One region of the Azotobacter chroococcum genome, then DNA from elsewhere that is predicted to be linked to it. Evidence: riboswitches for the same ligand, from Rfam matches in the RefSeq annotation. Region 1 holds a riboswitch; each other region holds the start of a gene.
What was found. Region 1 has a riboswitch for cobalamin ahead of cobG (precorrin-3B synthase). Riboswitches for the same ligand answer to the same signal wherever they lie in the genome.

Region 2: it holds a riboswitch for cobalamin, as region 1 does, so the genes downstream of both, btuB (TonB-dependent vitamin B12 receptor) here and cobG (precorrin-3B synthase) in region 1, are expected to answer to the same signal.
Region 3: it holds a riboswitch for cobalamin, as region 1 does, so the genes downstream of both, ACG10_RS09645 (cobaltochelatase subunit CobN) here and cobG (precorrin-3B synthase) in region 1, are expected to answer to the same signal.

What each region holds. Positions count from the first base shown of each region.
Region 1 is NZ_CP011836.1:39,771-45,061, reverse strand. Features, by position in the region: gene ACG10_RS21505 (Fic family protein) at 1-246, shown strand, start outside; gene ACG10_RS21500 (hypothetical protein) at 297-536, opposite strand; partial or broken gene ACG10_RS21495 (IS701 family transposase) at 776-1,484, opposite strand; gene ACG10_RS21490 (cobalt-precorrin-6A reductase) at 1,557-2,282, opposite strand; gene cbiE (precorrin-6y C5,15-methyltransferase (decarboxylating) subunit CbiE) at 2,279-3,502, opposite strand; cobalamin riboswitch at 3,586-3,799, shown strand; gene cobG (precorrin-3B synthase) at 3,907-5,223, shown strand; gene ACG10_RS21475 (precorrin-8X methylmutase) at 5,233-5,291, shown strand, end outside.
Region 2 is NZ_CP011835.1:2,828,193-2,833,483, reverse strand. Features, by position in the region: gene ACG10_RS12995 (C40 family peptidase) at 1-288, shown strand, start outside; gene ACG10_RS12990 (C40 family peptidase) at 428-943, shown strand; gene ACG10_RS12985 (glutamine amidotransferase) at 955-1,662, opposite strand; gene ACG10_RS12980 (SIR2 family NAD-dependent protein deacylase) at 1,767-2,501, shown strand; cobalamin riboswitch at 2,581-2,811, shown strand; gene btuB (TonB-dependent vitamin B12 receptor) at 2,906-4,759, shown strand; gene ACG10_RS12970 (hypothetical protein) at 4,807-5,291, shown strand, end outside.
Region 3 is NZ_CP011835.1:2,070,897-2,076,187, reverse strand. Features, by position in the region: gene ACG10_RS09645 (cobaltochelatase subunit CobN) at 1-3,335, opposite strand, end outside; cobalamin riboswitch at 3,442-3,574, opposite strand; gene cfa (cyclopropane fatty acyl phospholipid synthase) at 3,816-4,979, shown strand; gene ACG10_RS09635 (DUF2970 domain-containing protein) at 4,992-5,213, shown strand.

The sequences.
Region 1 (5,291 bases):
GTCAAGCCGGAGGTCGCCCGTGCGCTGCATGTCCTGCTCACCCAAGGCAAGGTCGGCCGAGCCGACTTCAAGGTTTTCACCGGCCTTGGCGAGCGGACGGCGACCGATCAGCTCAGGAAACTCGTCGAGCTGGGGCTGGTCGACAGCCCTACGCCCAAAGCGAGGGAGATTTTTCCCGCTCTGCCGGTATGGTTCGCACAGCAACTTTTCCCCGACCTGCACCAGAGGCTTGGGCCGGCATTGTAGATGCCCTCTGCCCCTCGACTTGGGATTCTCGGGGTGCCCGGGCTTCAGGCTTATTCGGAAACCTGGCGCACATCCAGCACGGCCCAGACTTCCCAGCCCTTCTTGCGCACGATCTTTTCGGCCTCGAGCTGGGCCTCCAGCGTGCTGAGCGAGCGGGACTTGTGCTCGAAACGAAAGGCAGGACCGCCGTTGCGCTTGCGAACGCTCAGCTCCACCCAGATGTAGGACGGGCACTGTTTGGATTTTTCGGGAGCTGGTTTTGCGGGCGCAAGCCCCAAGGCTTCGCGCATTTCGGCTTCGAGAAGCTGTTCGTATCCAAGCGGGCGTATCCGTTACGGCTTCCTTGAAGGCATGCATTATCCCGCAGGCCATCTCGGACGCCAAGGCGTCTCGGCAGCGGATTTGCACGAACCCCGGCGCGATTATCGCCGGAAAAATGCCCCGCAGGAATCATCCTCACGTATCTCTATTTCCCCAGACCAACTTAGCACTACAGTTGCATTTTTGAAGTGAGATGAGCCCACCTGGCCCAGGCCTTGACGGTATGGGCGCCCTTGACACCCAGCACGTAGCCTCTCCCGGCACATCGCAGGGCGGTCTCGAGATGACTCACGCCATAGACGCTGTCGGCAGCCACCCAGGCAAAAGGCGTGTTCGCCTCGATGGCCCGCTCGATCATGTCCTGGGCCATCCGGGGTTTGGTTAAAAATCCGATGCCCTCCGGTACATGGGCGGCTGCCAGGCGCTCAGGGTCATCCGTCCAGACCTTGGGCAGATACAGCGCCCGGTCGATGAAGGCATGCCCGTGACGCGAGACATAGGCCGCGAAGACACCGATCTGGCAGTTGGTGATCTTGCCGACCGACCCGGTGTACTGGCGGGCCACGCCGCAGGAGGCGTGGCCCTGCTTGAGAAAGCCGGTCTCGTCCAGAACCAGGACGGCCTCGTCGTCGGCCAGATGCTCCAGCACGTAGTCACGCACCAGATCACGCAAGGCATCGGCCTCCCAGCGGCCGCGGCCGAGAATGGCCTGCTGACGCCAGGGGCCCGGATCACCGGGCGGCCTCGGCACGCATCCAGCCGGTCTTGCGGGGCTCGTTGCCCAGCAGGCCATCGAGGAACAAGCCGACAGAGGCCGCCACTCGCTCCTGGGTAAACAGAGGGCGCATACGCGCCTTGACTTCGCGTAGCGATGAAGCCCATAGCTCCAGGGTTGTCTCGATCGATGCACTGGTCATCCGCTCTCTCCCAGGCAAGGGAATACATCAAGCAAGGCATATGAAGGCTAAATATGCAACTGTAGTGCTAAGTCAAAGTAGCAACGGTGCAAGTGCCTTCCACAAGGCCTCGGCGGAATCAAACTGTCGCTCCACCTCCGGCAGGCTCGGCCGGGCCAACAACAGTACTGGAAGGCCGTACTCGCGAGCCACCTGCAGCTTGGGCTCGGTAGCGATGCTCCCGCTATTCTTGCTGATCAGTACGTCGAAACTTTCAGCGGCGAACAGCGCGCGCTCCTCTTCCAGAAGGAATGGCCCGCGTGCGCCGATGACCCGGGCACGAGGAGCGTCGGGATACGCGTCGAGTACACGCACCGTCCAGAACTGTCCGTCCGGTACCGCGTCCAGATGCGCCAGCACCTCGCGCCCCAGGGTGAAGAAGGGACGGCGGAATCCGCTCAGGGCAACCATCAACCCAGCCCAGTCTGTCACTTCGCGCCAGTCGTCTCCCGGACCCGCTTGCCATCCGGGCCGTCTTAGAGCCCAGCAGGGAATACCGGCAATGCGTGCAGCCAGGGCGGCATTGTGGCTGATCTGCGCGGCATAGGGATGGGTCATGTCCAGCAGCCGGTCGATGCGCTCCTGACGCAGGAAGTCGGCCAGCCCCTCGGCACCACCGAAACCACCGACACGCACCTGACAGGTGAGATCCTGCGGAACCTTGCCGAGACCCGCCAGGCTGTAGATGTGGGACGAGCCAAGCCGACGGGCGATGGCCAGCGCCTCGCCGATGCCGCCAAGCAGCAGCAGGCGGGTCATAGCGCACCCTCTTGCACCAATGGTTTCACCGCGTCCAACAGCGTGACCGGCAATGCCGAACGCCAGGTGTCGAAGTTGCCGAGCGGCTTTGCCTGGGCAATGACGATGCGAGTCAGCTCGCCGCCGTGCCGTTCGCGCCAGCCGACCAGCAGCGCTTCGCTCTGAATCGTCACGGCATTGGCCACCAGCCGACCGCCGGGCTTGAGCCGTTCCCAGCATTGCTCCAGTACACCGGGAACAGTCACCCCACCACCGATGAAGATTGCATCCGGACTTTCCAGGCCGTCCAACGCTTGGGGAGCAGCGCCAGCGACCAGATGCAGCGCCGGCACGCCGAGAGCTTCGCGGTTGTGTAGGATCATCTCTTGGCGCCCCTCATCCGCCTCGATGGCAATGGCGCGGCAGTTCGGGTGAGCGCGCATCCACTCGATGCCGATGGAACCGCAACCGGCGCCGACATCCCATAGCAGTTGTCCTGGTAAGGGGGCTAGGCGCGCCAAGGTGATGGCGCGCATGTCGCGCTTGGTCAGTTGGCCATCGTGCCGGTAAGTATCGTCTGGCAGACCAGAGGTTTGTGGCAGATGACGCGGCTGCTTACCTGGAACGCATTCCACCGCGACCAGGTTGAGCGCAGCGGTTTCCTCGACCGACCAGCTCCCGGCCAGCCCATCGATACGTCGCTCGGATTCGCTGCCCAAATGCTCCAGCACGCTCAGGCGGCTGGCCTCGAAGCCTCGCTCGCGGAGCAGCGCGGCAATGGCCGCCGGGCTCTTGCCATCATTGCTCAGGATCAGCAGTCGTGCGCCAGCATGCACATGGTGGTTCAGCACCGCGACCGGACGGGCCACCACTGACAGCTGGGTCAGCTCCTGCAAGGCCCAGCCGAGCCTGGCTGCCGCCAGCGAACAGGACGAGGGCGCCGGCAACACGCACATCTCGGCGGGGTCGAGCACGCGCGCCAAACTCGCACCGACACCGAATAGCATGGGGTCGCCGCTGGCCAGCACGCACAGCGGCGTGCCGCGCCGTTCCAGCACCGGGACCAGGGAGAACGGTCGTGGCCATTCCAGCCGGTCGGCGCGGATACACGGCGGCAGCAGCGCCAGCTGGCGTGGCGCGCCGACGATCAGGCCGGTCTCCAGCAGGGCCCGGCGGGCACGCTTGCCGAGCCCGGCGTAGCCGTCCTCACCGATGCCGATCACGGCTAGCCAGGGCGTCATGGATGTTTCCTCGCAATGAAAGGCCGCTGCGCCTCCTGCCGGAAGCTTGTCATCGAGCCGGACAAAACCGGCATAATACCGCCTTCGTCGGTGCCCTGACGGGTGCTTCGAGTTGCAGGCGGCCGCCTCGAACCGAACTCCCCCAACGGGCCATTGAGGGAACACGGAAGGACAAAGCGTCCCAACCGTGGCTGCCCCCGCAACTGTAAGCAGCGAGTCCGTCGCGCCGAAGCCACTGGGATGACCGGGAAGGCAGCGCCAGACCCTGACCTGCAAGCCAGGAGACCTGCCGACGAACGCTGGTCGCGAGTGCCAACATCGGGCGGGGTGTACCGATGCCATAGTGTCTTCAAGGGAGGATGCTAGAGGTCTGGTCACCGCGTCTTTTTGCAAGGTGTGACCTCGTGGACGATACCCTTGGCAGTGTTCTTTCCCCTGCCCCGCGCCCTTCAGCATGCCCTGGGCTTTTGCGCATCGTGCCGGCGCTAGACGGCGGCATCTGCCGCATCAAGCTGGCCTGCGGATGCCTCGAGGCCGATCAGGCCCACGCCATCGGCGAGGCCGCCAGCCGCCATGCCAGCGGCGTGATCGAACTGACCAATCGAAGCAATCTGCAGCTGCGAGGCGTCCGTACTGGGCATGAAGCGCCGCTGATCGCCGCCCTGCTCGCCGCCGGCCTCGGCCCCTCCACGCCGGGCGCCGACGACGTGCGCAACCTGCTGGTGAGCCCTGCCATGGGTCTCGACGCGAACAGCGAGGCGGACGTTGCAGCGGTGGCCAAGGCGATCCTCGAACTGCTGCAGGCACGTCCCGCTTTCCATTCCCTGTCGCCGAAGTTCGCCTTGCAACTGGACGGTGGAGAACGCTTGGCGATGCTCGACCACCCCCATGATCTCTGGCTCGCGCTGATGCCCGGCGGCACGAGGCTGGCCTTCGGCTTGGCAGGCTGCCCGACCGATGCACCTCTGGCCGCCGTGCCGTTGGAGCAGGCGCCTGCGCTGGTGGAAGCCGCGTTGGCGCTGTTCCTGGAGCTGGCGCAACCGGAGCAGACCCGCATGCGCCATCTACTGGCGAATCTACCAAAGGAGACCTTTCTAGACTGCCTCCAGTCCCAGCTGGCCTTTGCACTGCCCCGCGACCCGGCGGTGCTGAACTGGCGCCGCGCCCGGACGATGACAACCGCGCCGCTGGGCATCCTGGCGCAGCACCAGCCCGGCCTTTTCCTACTCGGCGCCATGCCCACACTCAGCCGCCTGGATTCTTCGCAGTTGCACGCACTCGCTGAGCTAGCCCGCAGCCGGGGCGACGGCACCCTGCGCTTCACGCCCTGGCAAAGCCTGATGCTGCCGAACGTGGCCCAAGCGCATGCCGCCAAAGCCTTGCGACAACTCGGTATGATCGGTCTGCATATCGACGACAGCGAGCCCCTGACCGGCCTGATCGCCTGCACTGGCTCCGCAGGCTGCGCCAAGGGCCTGGCCGACACCAAGGCCGATGCGCTGCGCCTGGCCCATCGACTGCATCAGGGCACAGCAAGGCCACAGGTACATCTGAGCGGTTGCCCGCGCTCCTGCGCCGCCGCTCATGTCGCGCCCCTTACCCTGCTGGCCCGGCCCGGCGGGCGCTACCAGCTCTATCAACGTACTGCCAGCGGAGCTGGTCTCGGCCGGCTGCTGGCTGACTCACTCAGCATCGACGAAGCCGCCGACCGGCTTACCTAAGGACAAGCGATGATCGATTACATCCGCGATGGCCAGGAAATCTATCGCAACTCCTTTGCCATCATCCG
Region 2 (5,291 bases), on a different replicon from region 1:
ATCTCCCTCGACGCGCCCCGCGTGGCCCGCAACGAGCTGGCCCCCGGCGACCTGATCTTCTTCAACAACCGTGGCCGCGGCCAGGTCAGTCACGTCGGCGTCTACATCGGCAATGGCCGTTTCCTGCATTCCGCCAGCCGGCGTGGCGGCGGCGTGCGGGTGGACAGCCTGAGCGACGGCTACTGGAATGCCAGCTACCTGCAGGCCAAGCGGGCCCTGGTGATGGCCTCCAACGACAGGCAGGCGCCGGCCGGTCGCCCCATGGTGCTGGCTGCGCAGCACGACTGAAGCCTCCGCTCTCGACAAGGCCCGATCCCGGCGACGCGATCGGGCCTTTTCATTGGCGTCGGGGAATGGCCATGCGGCGGCTTGCGCGGGCTGCCGCCTGTCGGCAGAGTAGGGCGATTCGACAATCGGACTGTCGCCCATGCCCATTCAGGCCCGCCTTGCCCTGGTCCTTCTCGCCGCGTTGCTCGCGGCCTGCTCCGCCCGCTCTCCCATGCCCCATAAGCTGCCCGACCCCGGTCCCCCCTCGCCGGCGGCGGAGGACGTGCTGGTCCGCGCCCTCGGCCTGGTCGGCACGCCCTATCGCTGGGGCGGCAACACCCCGGATTCCGGTTTCGACTGCAGCGGGCTGATCGGCTATGTCTACCGCGAGGCGGCGGGCCTGCGCCTGCCGCGCTCGACCCGCGAGATGCTCGCCATGCGCGCGCCCGGCGTGCGTCCCGGGGCCCTGCGCAGCGGCGACCTGGTGTTCTTCGCCACCGACGGCAGCGGTCGGGTCAGCCATGCCGGCATCTATGTGGGCGAGGGGCGTTTCGTGCACGCCCCCTCCAGCGGCGGCACGGTGCGCCTGGATCGCCTGGCCGACGGCTACTGGCAGGGGCGCTATCTGGGCGCCCGGCGCGTGCTGCGCGGCATGCCGGTGGCGCGTCAGCCCTGACGGACGGGCCGTCAGGCCAGCCCGGCGAGCCAGTCGCGCAGCACCTGCTGTCCGCGCCGGCGCAGCTCTTCCCCCACGTCCTTCGCCTGCTGGCGGATCGTCACCGGGTCGATCCCGCTGGCGGACAGCTCCGCGGCATGGCCGATCAGCCACTGTTCGATCCGCGCGGGATCGGCTTCGAGGTGGAACTGCAGGCCCAGCACGGCATTGCCGAGCATGAACGCCTGGTTCGGGCAGATCTCGGTGCGGGCGAGGAGGGTGGCGCCCGGCGGCAGCTGGAACATGTCGCCGTGCCAGTGCAGCACGGTGCCGCCGTCGCCCAGTGCGCCGAGACAGCCGGCGGCGCCTTCCGTGGTCAGTTGGAGAGCGCCGAAACCGATTTCCTTGACGCCCATCGGTGCGACCTTCGCCCCCAGGACGCGGGCGATCAGTTGGGCGCCCAGGCAGATGCCGAGCAGCGGCTTGCCGCTGCGCAGCCGCCTGCCGATCAGCTCCAGCTCCGCCAGCAGGAAGGGATAGGTGGCTTCATCGTAGGCGCCGATGGGCGCGCCGAGGACCACCAGAAGGTCGGCCGCCTCCACGTTCAGCGCGGCCAGCTCGTCGGCGTCCAGGATGCCGGGATCGGCATAGCGGATCTGGTAACCCAGTTCTTCCAGCACGGGGGCGAAGACGCCGAGATCCTCGAAGGCGACGTGGCGGATGGCGATGGCGGTTTTCATGCCTGTACCGGCTCCATGTTGTGGGTGTAAGAAGGCAACCTATGCGAAGGGCTGGCCGGTTGTCGAGATCGGCGGGCCGCCAACGACCATCGAGGAGTTCCAGCATGCACGACGCCCTTCCCGATCTCGCCCGCCGCCTGCGCGATGCTGCCCGCGTGGTGTTCTTCACCGGCGCCGGGGTGTCCGCCGAGAGCGGCATCCCGACCTTCCGCGACGCCCAGACCGGGCTCTGGGCGCGCTATAGCCCGGAAGAGCTGGCCAGCCCCGAGGGCTTTCGCGCCGATCCGCGCACCGTCTGGGAGTGGTACGCCTGGCGCCGCGAGAAGTGCCTGGCCGCTCAGCCGAACCCGGCGCACCTGGCCATCGCCGCGCTGGAGCGGCGGCTGCCCGGGGTCACGCTGATCACCCAGAACGTCGACGGCCTGCACCAGCGCGCCGGCAGCCCGGCGCCGCTGGAGCTGCACGGCAACCTCCACCGGCTGAAGTGCTTTCGCTGCGAGGCCGACGGCGGTGACTGGCCGGCGACGCTCGACAGCCTGCCGCACTGCGCCTGCGGCGGCCTGCTGCGCCCGGCGGTGGTCTGGTTCGGCGAGAACCTGCCGTCCGATGTGCTGGCCCGGGCCAGCGAAGCCGGCCTGCAGGCCGGGCTGTTCTTCAGCGTCGGCACTTCCAGCCTGGTCTATCCGGCCGCCGAGCTGCCGTTTTCGGCCAAGCGCCGTGGCGCCTTCGTGGTCGAGATCAATCCGCAGCCGACCCCGCTCAGCCGGCATGCCGACCTCTGCCTGCACGGCCCGGCCGGCAGCGTCCTGCCAGAGCTGCTGGCCGCACTGGAGGGCTGAGCGCCGGCTGTCGCAACATGAGCGGATCTCATGATATCGGGCGATCCGTCTCATTGTGCCCGGCCGGCGTTTCCACTACCCTGCGCGCCTCGCTTCAGGTGCCTTTCTCACGAAAGGTGAAACAGGGAAGCCGGTGCGTGCCGCGATGATCCGCGACACAAGGCCGGCGCTGCCCCCGCAACGGTAGACGAGTCGCGAAACCGCCGTAAGGCCACTGTGTCCCGCATGGCACGGGAAGGCGTGGTTTCGGAAGCCGCCGCATGGCGCTTCGCTCGTGAGCCCGGAGACCGGCCTGTCGCGATTTCTGGCGGCGCGGAGAAGGCCGCAGGCAGGTTCTGCCTGAGCGCTTTCCCGCCCGCTTTCGCTGATTTCAGGCCGTGCGGGTGGCGCGGCGGAGAACGACCTTGATTCGCAAGCCCTGTTTCGGGCCGGCGGCGTCCGCGCTGCTGGGCCTCTTTTGCCTTTCTCCGGCCCAGGCGGCCGACGACCCCTTGAGCCTCGACGCCACCGTAGTGACCGCCGCACGCAGCGCCCAGACCCTGCGCGACAGCCTCGCCGCGGTGAGCCTGATCGAGCGCGACGACATCGAGCGCAGCCAGGCGCAGTCGGTGCCGGAGCTGCTCAAGCGGGTGCCGGGAGTATCCATCGCCAACAACGGCGGCCACGGCAAGTCCACCTCCGTCTACCTGCGCGGCACCGAGTCCGACCATGTGCTGGTGCTGATCGACGGCGTGCGCGTCGGCTCGGTGACCACCGGCACCGCCGCCTGGCAGGATCTGCCGGTGGAGATGATCGAGCGCATCGAGGTGGTCCGCGGGCCGCGCTCCAGCCTGTACGGCTCGGAAGCCATCGGCGGGGTGATCCAGATCTTCACCCGCAAGGGCGGTGACGGTGCGCCCAAGCCGTTCTTCTCCGCCGGCTACGGCACCCACGACGCCTACACCGGCAGCGCCGGGGTTTCCGGCGGCAACGCCCACGGCTGGTACAGCCTGGCCCTGAGCAGCGAGGACACCGACGGCATCAACGTGAAGAGCCCCGGGACCAGCGGCTACGAGAACGACGCCGACGGCTACCGCAACCACTCGGCCGCGCTGCGCGCCGGCTGGCGCTTCGACAACGGCCTGGAACTGGAGGGCACCTTCCTGCGCGCCAAGTCGCACAACGACTACGACCAGGTGAACCGCCGCGGCACCGCCGGCTTTTCCGCCAACGCCGACGGCGAGCAGAACGTGGTCAGCGGCCGCGCGCGCTTCAGCCCGCTGGCGTTCTGGCAGGTCACCCTGCAGGCCGGGCGCAACGAGGACAAGTCCGACACCTACCAGGACGGCAGCTTCTACTCGCGCTTCGACAGCCGCCGCGACAGCGCCAGCTGGCAGAACGACCTGACCCTGGCCGAAGGCCACGTCCTCACCCTGGGCGTCGACTACCAGCGCGAGGAGGTCAACGGCACCACTGACTACGACGAGGACTCCCGCGAGAACAACGGCGCCTTCGTCCAGTACCTCGGCGAATACGGCCGCCACGACTGGCAGGTCTCCCTGCGCCGCGACAACAACGAGCAGTTCGGCCAGCACGAGACCGGCAACGTCGCCTACGGCTACGCCCTGACCGACGCCCTGCGCGCCACCGTCAGCTACGGCAGCGCCTTCAAGGCGCCGACCTTCAACGAGCTGTACTATCCCTTCTACGGCATCGCCGACCTCGACGAGGAAACCTCGCACAGCCTGGAGGTCGGCCTGTCCGGGGTGCACGACTGGGGGCACTGGTCGCTGAACGCCTATCGCACCAAGGTGAAGGACCTGATCGTCTACGATTCCTCCATCCAGGGGCCGGCGAACATCGACGAGGCACGCATCCGCGGCCTGGAGCTGGAGGTCGGCAGCCGCTCGTTCGGCTGGGACTGGAGCGCCAACTACAGTCTATTGGAGCCGGAGAACAGCGGCTCGGGCGACAACGAGGGCAACGAGCTGCCGCGCCGCGCCTCGCAGATGTTCAACCTGGAGCTGGACCGGCGCTTCGGCGACTTCGCCGTCGGCGCCACGCTGCACGCCGAGGGCCGGCGCTACGACGACGTGGCCAACGACAACGAATTGTCCGGCTACGCCGACGTGGATCTGCGCGGCGAATACCGCATCACCCCCGAATGGCGTCTGCAGGCGCGCGTCGCCAACCTGCTGAACGCCGATTACGAAACCGCCCTGGGCTACAACCAGCCGGGGCAGGCGGTGTACTTCACCGTCCGTTACCAGGCGCTGTGAGGCGCCGCCGGCCGGCGGGCCGGAACCATCCACAAGGAGAACGCAGCATGCTCAACCTGTCCCCCCGCAGCCAGCTGGTCGTCGGTGTGGCGCTGGCCCTGCTGATGGCCATGACCCGTGGTCAGCACTTCGCCACCCTCAACCTGCCGAGCGCCTCCTGGGCGGTGTTCTTCCTCGCCGGTGCCCTGCTGAGCCCGCGCTGGGTGTTCCCGGCGCTGTTCCTCGAAGCCACGCTGCTCGATTTCGTCGCCACCGGCTGGATGGGCGTGAGCGACTGGTGCCTGTCGCCGGCCTACTGGCTGCTGGTTCCGGCCTATGGCTCGCTGTGGCTGGGCGGGCGGATCTTCGCCGTTCTGCAGCGCGACAGTCTGGACCGGCTGGACAGCCTGGCCGTGCTCGGCCTGGCGGTGATCTTCAGCGCTTTCGTCTGCTATCTGTTCTCCGGCGGCGGCTTCTACTTCTTCTCCGGCCGCTATCCGGAGCCGGCGTTCGCCGAGTTCGTGCAGCGCGTGCTGAGCCACTACCCGCGCAG
Region 3 (5,291 bases), on a different replicon from region 1:
CGGGCCAGTTCGCCGCGCTCCTGCCAGCTGCCGGAGCGCTCGACCAGGCGGTTGATGCCGGCCCCGTAGGCGCCGGGCGCCACGCCGAACAGGCGCAGCGCGGCCAGCCGTCCGGCCTCGGCGGCGGACAGGCCGGTCTTGAGCCGCCCGGCGGCGTCCTCCACCCAGTGCGCCGCCACGCGGTTGCCGTCCAGGCTCTCGTTGCCGCCCTCGCCCATGCCCTGCAAGGGCGCCAGCGCCTCGGCCAGCGCCGGGCGCAGGGCCGGATAGTCGCGGCGGATGCGCTCGGCGGAGGCGTTCAGGGCCAGCAGCACGGCGCGCTCGAGCAGCGCCAGCTGGTCGGCGTAGAGGTCGCGGAACAGCCCGGAGGTGGTGAACAGCAGGTCGCGGCGCTGCTCGCCCGGCGCCAGCTCGCGCAGGCGGATGCCTTCGACGATGCCGCGGCTGTTCCATTGCGGCTCGACGCCGAGCAGGTCGAGGCCGAAGGCGATCATCGCGCCCTCGTCACGCACCGTGTCCGAGGCCCAGAGGATCACCGCCTCGCGACCGTCCGCCGGCAGCGGACGCGCCCGCGCCTTGGCCGCCATTTCGCTGCCGATGCGCCAGCCGATGCGGCTGGGCAGCAGGCTGCTGTCGAGGGCGTGGAAGTTGCGTCCGGTGGGCAGCGCCTCGGGGGTGCGGATCGGGTCGTTGCCCTTGCCGGGGGCGACGAAGCGGCCGCCCAGCGCATTCAGCAGCGCCGCCATCTCGGCCTTGGGCGAATCCACCAGCGCCGGGCGGAAGGCCTCGCCGCCCGCGCCCATCGATCTGATCAGGGTGTCCACCGCCTCCTGCCGCCAGGGCTTGCCGAACACGTGCAGGCCCATGGGCATGAAGCGCTCCTGGATGGCGGTCAGGTAGTGACCGAGCTCGTGCACCAGCAGGTCGTCGTCGGCCTGCTCGAAGCCGATCCCGCGTGCGGCCAGCGGCTTGGCCATCGACTGGCGCAGCTCCGGCTCCAGCCCGGAGCTGCCGATCAGCCGGCGGATCTCGGCGATGGTGGCGCGCCGCGCCGGACCGTCCACCTGTCCGCTGCCGGCCTCGAAGCTCTCGATCAGCTGGCGCAGGCGCAGCAGGTCGTCGTACAGCGGGGTGGCTACCAGCGGCGGCGTCAGGTGGTCGATCATCACCGCCAGGCCGCGGCGCTTGGCCTGGATGCCCTCGCCGACGCCGTCGACGATGTAGGGGTAGATGCTCGGCAGGTCGCCGACCACCTGCATCGGGTAGTCCTCGTCGCTCAGCCCGGCGCGCCGGCGCGGCAGGAATTCGTAGGTGGAATGCCGGCCGAGGTGGATCAACGCATCGGCGCGGAAGCCGTCGCGCAACCAGTGGTAGAAGGCCAGATACTGGTGCGGCGGCGGGAACACCAGGTTGGCGTGCAGCAGTTCCTGGTCGATCTCCCAGCCGCGCGGCGGCTGCGGACCGACGAATACCTTGCCGAAGCGGATGCCCGGCAGCAGCAGGCGCTCGCCCTGCACCATCACCCGTCCCGGCGCCTCTCCCCAGCCGCGCAGACCCTCGATGCCGGTGGCGGCGAGCGCCTGCACCAGCGACTCGGCCTGCGCCCAGTCGGCCTGCCCCGGCGCCTCCAGGGCGGCGCGGTAGAGGGTTTCGAGCTGGGCCAGCAGGTCCAGAGCGCGCGAGCGCGCCGGGTGCACCACGCCGTCCAGCACGTGGTGCAGTTCGCCGGAGCCGTTCTCGTAGAGGCCGCGGGCGATCTCGCTGCGGCCGCTGTCCAGGGCGCGGCGCAGCTGGGCGTGCCAGTAGCCCAGCGGTCCCTGGACCATCTCCGCCTGCAGCGCCGCCGGCAGGGTTGCGAACCAGCGGCGGTAATCCTCGCCGCTCAGGCTCTGCACCTTGTCGGCCATGGCCGCCAGGGCGTCGCCCTGCTCCGGCAGATTGACGCCGCGCTCCTGCAGCAGGTCGAGCAGCGCCTCGGGCGAGGCCGGCAGCGGGCCGGTGTCGTAGCCCTCGGCTCTGAGCCGGGTGAGGATCTCGAACAGCGATTGCGGCACGTCGAGGTTGTCCGCGCCGATGTTGTGCCGGCCCGGCGGATGGTTATAGTAGACGATGGCCAGGCGCTTGTCGGCGTTGGCCTTCTGCTGCAGGGCACGCCAGCGCTGGATGCGCGCGGCGAAGGTATCGAGCTGGTCCGGCAGCGGCGCGGCGACGCCGAAACGGATGCCCGATAGCGGGTCCTCCTGGCGCTCGTGCCAGGCCGCCAGCACCGTGGCCTGACTGCTTCCCTGCAGTTCGGGCATGGCCAGCTGGTAGTGCACCTTGTCGCGCGCCAGACCGTCGCCGGACAGCTGCCAGCCGGTCTCGTCGCGATCCTCCAGACGCAGGCCCTTGAGCACCGGCACGTTCAGCTGCTCGAACAGCCCGGTGACCTCCTCGCGGCCTTCGCCGCCGCCGACCACGAAGTCCTGCAGCACGACGATGGCGGCGAGCGGCGGGTGGCGTCCCTCCTTCAGCCAGCGCACCGCCGCGAGCGAGCCCGGCCCCCAGTCGGCAAACAGGCTGACGCAGGCCAGGCCACGGCTTTCCAGGCGCTGGCAGAAGGCGTCGTTCAGCTCGCGATCGCCGGCGCGGTCGGCGCGGCCGTGGTCGATCACAGCGACCAGCGCGTCGCCGGAGTACGTCAGTTCGCCCTCGCCGCGCAGCGCACCATCCTGGTAAAAGCGCAGTGGCGGACGCGCCTGCACGGCCGGTACCGCCACGCCCTGATCATGCCGGGCCGCCAGCCAGGCCAAGAGGCCGGCGATGTTGTCGATGCCGCCGGCCTGCCAGTAGCTGCGCGCGGCGATCCATTCGGCCTGGCCGGGATGTTCGGCCTGCTGGCGGGCGATCCAGCCACCCAGCTCGCCCTGCGGACGCAGCCGGCCGAGGGTCTCGACCGCCTCGCGCGAGGCGAACAGCGGGCGCCCACGGCTGCGGCTGAGCTGCACCAGGGCATGCTCGCTGTGCATCAGAAAGCTGTCCGCCGGCGCGACCTGGCCGAGCAGCGGCCCCAGGCGCTCCACCTCGGCACCGAACAGGCCGACGCCGAGCAGCACCCGGCCCTCGCCCAGCCAGGCGCGCAGCGCCGGCTCGTCGAGCTCGGCGAGCTGCTCCGGGGTGCGTGCGCTGATCCGCCAGTGCGGATTGTGCTGCTGGAACTGCGCGACGGCGCCGGCGAACTCGGCGGCGCTGTAGCGGGAAACGATGGCGTTGAGCTGCGCCGCCGAGGCCCTGGGGGCAAGCAGCCCGAGCAGCAGGACCAGGCCGAAGCGGCGGAAGAGAAGAGGAAATGGCATGCCCTATCCCGGATCGAAAGGCGGCGGGCACGCGAAACGGACGCAGCGCCGGCGGCAAGACGCCGGAACGACCAGGGCTGGCGACCGCACGGCCGCCCACCGCGGCCTGCATCGGGAGAACGGGCTGGTGTCGGGCTCGGCCGTGAAACGGCCCTACCGTTGCGGGGGCAGCGTCAGCCTGGACTGACTTCCCATTTACCCCGGACCTTGATCCGGGCACCGCGTTCTCCATGTCGCCGGCCAGGGGCCGGCAGGGGCGCACCTTACGCGGCGCGTGACGGCCGGGCAAGCGCAATGCCTCGGGCTGACGGCCGGTTCGCCGACGGTTTTCCGACGGCCCTGCCGCGGATTATTGGCCGTCGCGCCCGTCCCTGCCTAATCTGACTTTGCTTGGGCGCGTTGTCTCGACAGGCCGCCGGCAGATTCCGAAGTGTCATCCCGGAGACCGATCCGGTGGAGCCAGGTCAGGATGGAACAACCATGAGCCGAGAATTCACGTTCAACGCCGGGTCCAGCTATCTTTCGCAGGACTCCGCCCTGCATCGCCTGATGGTCGAACTTCTGCAACGGGCAGACATCCGCATCGGCGGCAACCGTCCCTGGGACATGCAGCTCAAGGCTGGCGGAGTGCCCGAACGGGTCTTCGCCCAAGGCAATCTGGGGCTGGGCGAAGCCTACATGGAGGGCGCCTGGGAGGCGGAGCGGCTGGACGAATTCTTCTTTCGCCTGCTGTGCGCCGGCATCGACCAGCAAGTGAAACCGGCACGACTGATGTTTTATGCGTTGCGAGCGCGCCTGCTCAACCTGCAGAGCCGCCGACGCGCCTGGCAGGTCGGCGAGGCCCATTACGATCTCGGCAACGACTTCTACGAGGCCATGCTCGACCCGCGCATGACCTACACCTGCGGTTATTGGCGAAGCGCCAGCAGCCTGGCCGAAGCCCAGGAGGCCAAACTGGAGCTGATTTGCCGCAAGCTCGGCCTGGAGCGCGGCATGCGGGTGCTGGACATCGGCTGCGGCTGGGGCAGCTTCATGGGCTACGCGGCGGAGCGGCATGGCGTGCATTGCGTCGGGGTGACGGTTTCCCGGGAACAGCAGGCCTGGGCCCGGGAGCGCTACGCCGGCCTGCCCGTGGAGTTCCGCCTGCAGGACTACCGCGAGATCCAGGGCCGCTTCGACCGCATCGTCAGCATCGGCATGTTCGAGCATGTCGGTCGCAAGAACCACCGCCACTTCTTCGAGGTCGCCGCGCGCTGCCTGGCCGACGACGGCCTGTTCCTCCTGCACACCATCGGCAAGAACCAGCGCCACTCGACGTCGGACCCCTGGATCGACCGCTACATCTTTCCCAACGGCGACCTGCCCTCCCTGGGACAGATCGGCGATGGACTGGATGGCCTGTTCATCCTCGAGGACCTGCACAGTTTCGGCGCGGACTACGATAGGACCCTGATGGCCTGGCACGCCAACTTCGAGGCGGCCTGGCCGCGCTTCGCCAGCACGCTGGGAGAAAGGTTCCGGCGCATGTGGCGCTACTATCTACTCTCCTGCGCCGGAGCCTTCCGCGCCCGCAATCTCCAGCTCTGGCAGTACGTGCTGTCGAAGAACGGCGTACCGGGCGGCTACCAGCGCCCGCAACTCTGAGGCGAAGCCCCCATGGACGACGACCGCGACGACGACAAGCCCCTGACGTTCCGGCAGATGCTGCACAGCGTGCTGGCCGCCGCCCTAGGCGTGCAGAGCGGCAAGAACCGGACGCGGGACTTCTCCCAGGGCAAGCCCAGCCATTTCATCCTGCTGGGGGTGGGCTTCACCGTCCTGTTCGTGCTGGTCCTGGTCGGCGTGGTCAAGCTGATCCTGCATCTGGCCCAGGCCTGAACCGAGCCCCTTCCTCCCCTCATCGCAGAAGCCAGTTCGGAGCGGACTTGCACTTCGGAGTACTTCCGTACACTGTTC